Regions from separate parts of the Geobacillus sp. Manikaran-105 genome, predicted to be linked through region 1. Evidence: riboswitches for the same ligand, from Rfam matches in the RefSeq annotation. Region 1 holds a riboswitch; the other holds the start of a gene.
What was found. A riboswitch is a leader RNA that binds a small molecule or an ion and turns the genes downstream of it on or off. The one in region 1 is predicted to bind thiamine pyrophosphate.

Region 2: another riboswitch for thiamine pyrophosphate. It lies ahead of tenA (thiaminase II); the one in region 1 lies ahead of thiC (phosphomethylpyrimidine synthase ThiC).

The regions. Positions count from the first base shown of each region.
Region 1 is NZ_PIJG01000032.1:7,844-12,607, forward strand. Features, by position in the region: gene CV945_RS10470 (methyl-accepting chemotaxis protein) at 197-1,450, shown strand; TPP riboswitch at 1,586-1,699, shown strand; gene CV945_RS17075 (hypothetical protein) at 1,718-1,876, opposite strand; gene thiC (phosphomethylpyrimidine synthase ThiC) at 1,854-3,542, shown strand; gene CV945_RS10485 (aminotransferase class I/II-fold pyridoxal phosphate-dependent enzyme) at 4,255-4,764, shown strand, end outside.
Region 2 is NZ_PIJG01000016.1:29,038-33,801, forward strand. Features, by position in the region: gene CV945_RS06745 (MFS transporter) at 1-587, shown strand, start outside; gene CV945_RS06750 (class I SAM-dependent rRNA methyltransferase) at 611-1,795, opposite strand; TPP riboswitch at 1,940-2,047, shown strand; gene tenA (thiaminase II) at 2,150-2,833, shown strand; gene CV945_RS06760 (ECF transporter S component) at 2,864-3,454, shown strand; gene CV945_RS06765 (ABC transporter ATP-binding protein) at 3,467-4,764, shown strand, end outside.

The DNA.
Region 1 (4,764 bases):
AGAAAGAATTGTAATACATTTCCGTTTTGCACTCCGCAAAGTGCTACTTGCTTAGAAAAAGCGGAGACATTACTATATAAGTTGAAACTTTGTTTTACATCCAGTAGAACGCCCGCTGCATTCTATCAAAATGACTTGTTATGAAGGAAAACAGAATCGAACAATCGGAAAATCTAGAAAAAAGGAGGAGAATGGATTGTCGTTAAGCACTTATATCATTCGCACAATGTTCGTTGTCATTCCTGGCACAGCGGCGATCGGCATGGCCACATGCCTGGTCAACGGCATTCGCGGGGCGGCATTTTGGTGGACGCTTGTTGCTATGGTGCTGTTTGGCGCGATGCTCGGCTTCGTTTCGGCAACGCTCAACTATCGACGGTTTGTTGCCCCGATTGCCGTTATTAACGAACATTTAGGCAAGATGACAGGCGGAGATTTGACGGTGCGCATACCGCTTGATCGCGTGCAGCAGCTGCGGCCGATTGCGGCGTCGTTAAACGATATGGCAGACGCTTGGCAAAGTGTGATGGGGCAAATCCAACATCATGCCGAAGAAGTAGCGCAATATTCTCAGCAGCTTGCCGCCGTTGCTGAACAGACGACGAAAGCGACAGAGCAAATTGCGACAACGATGGAAACGCTTGCGGCAAGTGCGGAGGAACAGGCCGATGCTGTCCGCACCACCGCCGCGTCCGTGCATGATATTTCCCAAACATTGAGCGACGTCGCTTGCCATACGAAAGATGTGGCGCACCGCGCCGAGAAAACGTCGGCGAAAGCAGAGGACGGCAAGCAGTCAATCGGACAAATGTCCGAGCAAATGCAGTTCATTTACGACCACGTTCAAGCGCTTGGCCAGGTCGTTCAAAGGCTCGGGGAGCGCTCGAATGAGATTGGACAAATTACGGAAGCGATCACCGGCATTGCGTCGCAGACGAATTTGTTGGCGCTCAATGCCGCGATCGAAGCGGCGCGCGCCGGCGAGCAAGGGAAAGGGTTTGCGGTTGTCGCGGATGAAGTGCGCAAGCTCGCAGAACAATCCGCGCGCTCCGCGCAACAAATTTCCGAGCTGATCGGTTACATTCAAGAAGAAACGAAGCGGGCAGTTGCGTCTGCCGAACAGGTGATCGCCGAAGTGGCGAAAGGATTGAACGTGGCGGCGGCATGCGGCCAATCATTCGCCCATATTCGTGAGGAGGTCAGCCAAGTGAGTCAACAAATTGGACAAGTCTCATCCGCCATCGAGCAAATGAAGGAGCATGCCCGCCAAGTGAACGACGCACTCCAACAGATGACCAATATTGTCGAACAGTCAGCGTCCGGTGCGGCCAACGTATCGGCAGCGACGCAGGAACAAATGGCTTCCGTCGAGGAAATCGCCTCTTCGTCGACATCGCTCGGTCAGATGGCGGACGAGATGCGGGCAATGCTGAAGAAATTTTCTGTGTGAGTAAGGAAAAGGACGCTTTCTTCGAGAAAGAGGGGCTTTCAAACGACGTGTGGGAGTCAACGTTTGGAATAAAATGGTTTGCATCTTTGCCAATTGCCTGATAAAATAAAAAAAGTCAGTCATCATTGTGATACGCTCATCTGCTAGGGGAGTCCGAGAGCCGGGCTGAGAAAAGAACGCGATGAAGTTCTTTGACCCTTTGAACCTGATCTGGGTCATGCCAGCGTAGGGAAGCAGGCAGCGGGAACAGATGGACGCACAGGCTGTTCATTTGGCCTTTTTGCCTTGATCGGGTTCCGTTCGTTTTGCGGAACCCGTTTTTGCGTAAATATCCCCCGTTTTTGCCTCTCTTTTGCTGGTGCGGCTGCAGGTCTCAACCACCATTTCAAAGGAGGAAAGCCGCATGGAAAACATCCGCTCGTTCATGTCATTTCCAGCTAGCCGCAAGGTGTACATTGAAGGATCGCGCAAGGATGTGCGCGTGCCGATGAGAGAGATCGTGTTGTCGCCGACGAAAACGCCGCAAGGAACGGTGGAAAACGAGCCGGTGCGCGTCTATGACACAACCGGTCCATACACCGATCCTCATTTTGAGCCGGACGTCGAAAAAGGATTGCCGCCTCTTCGCCGCAACTGGATTGTTGAGCGCGGCGATGTCGAAGAAGTGAAGCCATCAGCGACCGCCGGCGTCCGCCCGCTGCCGTTCGTGCGCCGTCCATTGAGGGCAAAGCCCGGAAAAACCGTAACGCAAATGCATTATGCCAAACGGGGAATCATCACACCAGAGATGGAGTTCGTCGCCATCCGTGAACGAATCGACCCCGAAATCGTTCGCCAGGAAGTAGCGGCCGGACGGGCGATCATTCCGGCGAACATTAATCACCCCGAGAGCGAACCGATGATCATCGGACGTCGTTTCCATGTGAAAATTAATGCCAATATCGGCAACTCGGCTGTTTCTTCATCGATTGAAGACGAAGTGGAAAAATTGCTTTGGGCAGTGCGTTGGGGCGCCGATACGGTCATGGATTTATCGACCGGCAAACACATTCATGAAACGCGCGAGTACATCATCCGCAATTCGCCGGTCCCCGTGGGAACGGTGCCGATTTATCAGGCGCTCGAAAAGGTAGGAGGGGTGCCGGAGAAGCTGACATGGGACGTGTACCGCGAGACGCTCATCGAGCAGGCTGAACAAGGAGTCGACTACATGACGATCCACGCCGGTGTGCGGCTTCATTACATTCCGCTCACCGCCAACCGGACGACCGGAATTGTCTCGCGCGGCGGCTCGATCATCGCCCAATGGTGTTTGGCCCATCATGAAGAAAACTTTTTGTATACGCATTTTGAAGAAATCTGCGAGATTTTGAAACAATACGATGTCGCGATCTCCCTTGGCGACGGCTTGCGCCCCGGCTCCATCGCCGATGCGAACGATGAGGCGCAGTTTGCCGAACTGGAAACGCTTGGCGAGCTGACGAAAATCGCCTGGAAGCATGATGTGCAGGTGATGATCGAAGGGCCGGGCCACATTCCGATGCATAAAATTCGCGAAAATGTCGAGCGGGAACAGGACATTTGCCATGGAGCGCCGTTTTATACGTTAGGGCCGCTTGTCACCGACATCGCGCCGGGATACGATCACATCACGTCGGCGATTGGCGCCGCCATCATTGGCGCTTATGGAACGGCGATGCTTTGTTACGTAACGCCGAAAGAGCATTTAGGGCTGCCGAATAAAGAGGACGTACGCGCCGGGGTCGTGGCCTATAAAATCGCCGCCCATGCGGCTGATCTGGCGAAAGGGCATCCGGCCGCCCAGCAGCGTGACGATGCGCTCTCGAAAGCGCGCTTTGAGTTTCGTTGGAACGATCAGTTCAATTTATCCCTCGATCCGGAACGGGCCCGCGAATACCATGATGAAACATTGCCGGCTGAGGCGGCGAAAACGGCTCATTTTTGTTCGATGTGCGGGCCGAAATTTTGTTCCATGAACATTTCACATGAACTGCAACGGAAAATCAAAGAGGAGGGGATGAAAGAAAAAGCGCAACAATTTATTCGGCAAGGGTCATCGCTGTATCAATGACAAGAAGCGGGCTGCGATGCTCGGCATGGTGGAGAGGATATGGAAGTTCGATCAACGGAAAAAGCATGAGCTGGAAAGCGCTCAGTGCTGATCGAAGCAGCGGAGGGGGGCGAACGTTCATCGCCCCTCTTGTTTGTTGTGCAAATGGGTGTGGTTCTTTATTGTTTTTAAAATATATAATTTTCAAAAAATATATTTACAAATCGTTTCAGATGGATTATGATAATGGCATAAGGTGCAAATTTTGAATCATAGAATGATCATGCGGGGAAAACTGCGCAGTCTATCGCGGCGCCTTCGCCGGCGCTTCGCTTCCATAGACAGCGGCCAGTTGCGTCATCGAACCGTGGATGATGCCGGCCGCTTTTTTTTATGGCGAAAGGGCCGGGTTTCAGATGGTTGGATCGCGTTTTTCCAGAAGGCTGGTGAAAAACCGCTGTTTGCCTTGATCGATGGGTGAACGTGTGAAAATAGGGGCGATGCTACAAGCTTTTTCTACTTGAGAAGCGATTCCAGTAAGCTGTTGTTCCAGTAAATCACCGGCCTTCTAGCAGCTTCGTGAAAAAGCCTGCTATTCGAGAAAAAAGATTTTGATGATGTCTTGATGTGCGCAAGCCATTAATATTATAGGCTGCTTCTGGAACGTGAGACGGGCATGAGGGGGATGGGCGTGCGCATAAACTGAAACGAAGGGCCATGAGGAGGGATGGGATTGAACACATTTTCCGATATTGTGCAGACGATGCCGCCATATTTGTTCTCCCGATTTCAGAAGAAAAAAGAAGAACTGCTAAAGCTCGGGGTCGATGTCATTGATTTAGGGATCGGCGCCCCCGATTTGCCGCCCCCTTCCTTTATCATCGAAGCGTTGAAAGAAGCGCTCGATGCGCCAGAACACTATACGTATTCGCCGTATGGCGGCTGCAGGGAGTATCAGGAAGCGGTCGCGCGTTTTTATGAACGGGAATATGGCGTCAAGCTCGATCCGGAGACCGAGGTGTTGGCGTTAATCGGCTCGAAAGAAGGAATCGTCCATTTGCTGCAAGCCGTTCTCAATCCCGGCGAGCTCGCCTTAGTGCCTGATCCAGGCTATCCTGTCTACCGGACGGCCGTCCATTTTGCCCGCGGCCAGAGCCGATCGCTGCCGCTCGATGCGCAACATGGTTATATTCCTCGGTTTGATGCGCTTCCCTCGTCCGTTTATGACCAAGCGAAAATCATG
Region 2 (4,764 bases), on a different contig from region 1:
ACAAGTGGGACCTTTACGAAAAAACGGCGCTCGTTCCGTCCGTGCTTCTCTTCTTTTTAACGGTGACGTTCGGCGGCATTGCTTCGTTTTTGCCGCTGTATACGGCGCAAAAAGGGATCGGCGGTTTGCAGCTGTATTTTTTGCTTTATGCGCTCGCCCTGATGGTGACGCGCACGTTCGCCGGCCAGCTGTATGACCGGAAAGGACATCGGGCTGTCTTTCTCCCAGGTGCGGGGCTCATTTTGCTTGCGATGCTGCTGCTCGCCTGGCTGCCGGGGGAATGGGCGCTGCTTTTGGCGGCAGTATTGTATGGCTTCGGTTTTGGCATGGTGCAGCCAGGGCTGCAGGCGTGGTCGGTTGAGCGGGCCCCTGTTCATCGGAAAGGAATGGCGAATGCAACGTTTTTCTCCTTTTTTGATTTAGGCGTTGGCATCGGGGCGATGGTGTTTGGCCAAATCAGCCACTGGTTCGGCTATCCGAGCATTTATGTAGCCGCCGCCGGTTCGGTGCTTGTTTCCATGCTCGTTTACTTGAGCGTGCTGCGCAAAGAACAACCTCTTCATCCGCGGCAAGAAAGAAACGCTTAAGGTTTGTCCTTAAGCGTTTTTCTTTAGCGCCGCGAGTGCACTTCGTAGATGGCAAATTTTAAATAGTCGCCTTCATCGGCGGCAAGCAGTTTCGGGTGGTCATAGCCGGCGCCGTTCCAGTACACTTGGCGGAGCACTTTTTTGGCGTCAAACGCCGCATCGGCGATCATCTCTTGGAACATGTGCGGGCGAACATGGTACGAACAGCTCGACGTGACGAAAAAGCCGCCGTCTTTGACGAGTTTTAACCCGTTCAAATTGATGTCTTTATAGCCGCGCAGCGCTTTTGGCACCGCGTGGGCCGATTTGGCGAACGCCGGCGGGTCGATGATGACGACATCCCACTGTTTGCCGGCTCGCACCGCTTCGCGCAAGTAATCGAATGCGTTGGCGACGACAAATTCTACATTTGTGAATCCGTTTAAGGCCGCATTTCGTTTTGCCGTCTCAATTGCATGCTCGGAAATGTCGACGGCGGTGGCATGCTTCGCTCCGTACAGGCAGGCGTTCAGCATAAATGAGCCGGTATGGGTGAAACAATCAAGCACCGTCGTCTCCGGGCCGATGAGCGGGCGGAGGGCGGCGCGGTTTTGCCGCTGGTCGAAGAAAAAGCCGGTTTTTTGCCCGTTTTCAATGTCGACAATGTATTTCACGCCGTTCTCCTCGATTTCCATCTCCGTCTCCGCTTCCCCGTACCAAAACCCTTTTTCCTGTTTGAGACCCTCAAGCTCCCGCACGGACACATCGTTGCGCAAATAAATGGCCCTTGGAGCGAACACGTCAAGCAAGCCGCGCAAAATCCACTCTTTGTGCACTTCCATCCCGAGCGCCAAAATTTGCACCACAAGCACGTCCTCATATTTATCGACGATGAGCCCCGGCAGAAAATCGGCCTCGCCGTAGACGGCGCGGCATGAACGGACGCCCGGGAGCATCCGTTCGCGATACGCCCAGGCGCGGCGGATGCGGTCGATGAAAAAGCGCTCATCGAGCTCGTCATCCGGGTTTTGCGTCAACACCCGGACGATGATTTGCGAGGCTGGATTGATGTAGCCTTTCGCCAACCAGTACCCTTGATGGTTATAGACATCGACAAAATCTCCCGGTGTGATGTCACCCTCGATACGGTCGACTTCGCTCTGAAAAATCCACGGATGGCCTTGTTCGAGCCGTTTTTTTCGCTGCCGCTTCAAGATCACTTTCGCCATCAGTTCCAACTCCCATCCGGTAATCAATCGTTGCGCTTTTATCATAGCGAATTGCGGAGCGCGGCGCAATGACAGCCGGAAAAAAAGGTTGACAACCGATGCGGCCGTGATATGATAAATGTAAAGAAAATTTCATCACGATCAGACATCCACTAGGGGGGCCTGTAAACAGGCTGAGATCAAAGTGTGACTTTGAGACCCTTAGCACCTGATCTGGGTAATGCCAGCGTAGGGAAGTGGAGGAGCTGCAGGCCGGCTTTGGCCGCATTGGAAAATCTGTATGCTCGCGCCGCTTTCTTTACGCGAATCGGTAAAGAAGGCGGCGCTTTTATTTTGGAAAAAGGGGGAATACGAATGTCGTTTGCAAGGCGCGTGCGCCAAGCGGCCGATCCGATCTGGCAGGCGAGTTTCCGCCATCCGTTTGTTCAGGAGCTTGGCCAAGGGACGCTTGCGCGCGAGAAGTTTCGCTATTACGTGATGCAAGATGCCTATTATTTGCGCCATTTTGCCCGTGTGCAGGCGATCGGGGCGGCGAAATCGCCGGATTTGGCGACGACGGCCCGGTTGGCGCACCATGCCCAAAGCACATGCGAAGCGGAATTGTCGCTTCATGAAACGTTTGCCGGACTGCTTGGCATCACCGAAGAGGAACGGGCTGCGTTCATGCCGGCGCCGACGGCTTACGCGTATACATCGCATATGTACCGGGCGGCGTATGAAGGGCATTTGGGCGATGTCATTGCCGCGATTTTGCCGTGCTATTGGCTGTATTACGAAATCGGTGAGCGGCTGAAAACGTGCCGGCCGAACGATCCGATTTATGAAAAGTGGATCAGTACATACAGCTCCGATTGGTTTCGCTCGCTTGTTGAGGAGCAGATCGACCGGCTTGACGCCATTGCCGTTGCCGTGACTGAGGAGGATCGGCGCCGGATGGAACAGCATTTTTTGATCAGCAGCGACTATGAGTATCAGTTTTGGGAGATGGCGTACCGACTGGAGCGGTGGCCATCGGCCGAGCTCGTGAAGAGCCGGTGAAACGGCGACAACACGAAAGGAAGAGTTTTCATGGGAACAACATCGAAAGGGTTGAAACTGGCCGATATTTTAACGACGATTGTGATTGCCGTTGTGTTCGGCGTCATTTACAAAGTGTGGGGGCCGTTGTATGAAGTGGTGAAAGTATTCGGGTTTCATGCCGATCAACTGATTTATGGCATGTGGTTTATCGCGTCGTCGCTTGCGTATTTGCTGATCCGCAAACCGGGGGTGGCGCTGCTTGCCGAGATCGCGGCTTCATCGGGCGAGTTGGTGATGGGGTCGCAGTGGGGGCTTGAGGTGTTGATTTATGGGGTTGTACAAGGGCTGTTTGCCGAGCTTGTCTTTGCGGCGTTCCGCTATCGGCGGTTTGACGTGTTTGTCGTGTCGCTCAGCGCCGTCGGCGCGACGGTCGGTTCGCTGATCATGGACTTTTACAAAGGATATATCGAGGCGCTCGCCCCGTGGAACATGGCGCTCTTTTTGCTGGCGCGTTTTGTCGGCGCCGTTCTTATCTCCGGCGTGTTCGCCGTTTCGCTGGCCAAGGCGCTTGAGAAAACCGGGGTGACGCAAATGTGGCGGCCGGCTTCCAAAGAGGACTATGATGCGCTGAACCGGTAAGGGGAATGACCGATGAAGCAAGCCATTGTCATCGAACAGCTGCGCCTGAAGTTTCCCGGGCATAGCGACTTATTGTTCCGCGATTTGTCGCTGTCCGTTGCTGCCGGGGAGAAAGTGCTTCTCCTCGGCCCGTCTGGATGCGGCAAGTCGACGCTTTTGCAAGTGATGGCCGGCATCATTCCCCACTCGATCGACGTGCCGATGAAAGCCGGGCGCCTTGAGCGGCCGGAACGATGGGGATATGTGTTTCAAGATCCGGATACGCAGTTTTGCATGCCGTATGCCGATGAGGAAATCGCGTTTGCCCTCGAAAATCGAAGTGTGCCGCGCCGCGAGATGCCCGCCCGCATCCGCTTGCTGTTGGACCAAGTCGGGTTGGCGATCGAACCGCACACCGACATTCATACGCTTTCCGGTGGGATGAAGCAGCGGTTGGCGCTCGCTTCTGTTCTTGCGCTTGAGCCGGATGTTTTGTTTTTGGATGAGCCGACGGCTTTGCTCGATGAGGAAGGGACGAAAGCCGTATGGCAGGCGGTGCGGGATGTGAGCCGGGACAAAACGGTCGTCATCGTCGAGCATAAAATCAGCCATGTTCTTGACTTCGTCGACCGGATTGTGTTGCTTGGCAGCGACGGGTGCATCATCGCCGATGGAGGAGCGAGGGAAGTATTTTCCCGATATAAGGACGTCATGACGGCGGAAGGCATTTGGCACCCGGACGTTTGGGAGGAATGCGGACCGATCGTGCGCCGGGAGGAAAGGCAGGAAGGCGAGGAGCTGATCCGCCTTCACCGTTTCCGCGGCTTTCGCGGCCGGGAGGTGAAAATCAGCGTACCGGAGGCGGTTGTGCGGGCGGGAGAATGGATCGCCGTCACCGGCCGAAACGGCGCGGGCAAAAGCACGCTTTTGCATGGGTTGATGCAACTGATTCGCACCGAAGGCGAATATACATTGTTCGGGGAGGATATCGAGCTCCGGCAGCCGCTTTACCGCCATATCGCGTTCGTGTTTCAAAATCCCGAATTTCAATTTGTCACCCATACTGTGCGCGATGAACTGGCGTATTCGCTGCGGCTTGAGGGGCGGCCTGAAGAGGAAATCAATGAGACGGTCACCCGCCTGCTCAGCGCGTTTGGCCTTGACGGAAAGGAAGAAGTGCATCCGTACCAGCTGTCAGTCGGGCAAAAACGGCGGTTGAGCGTGGCTGCTTCGATCGTCGCCGGCCAACGCCTCTTTTTGCTTGATGAGCCGACATTTGGACAGGATGCGAAAAACACGTTTGCGTTGTTGGCGATGTTGGAGTCATACCG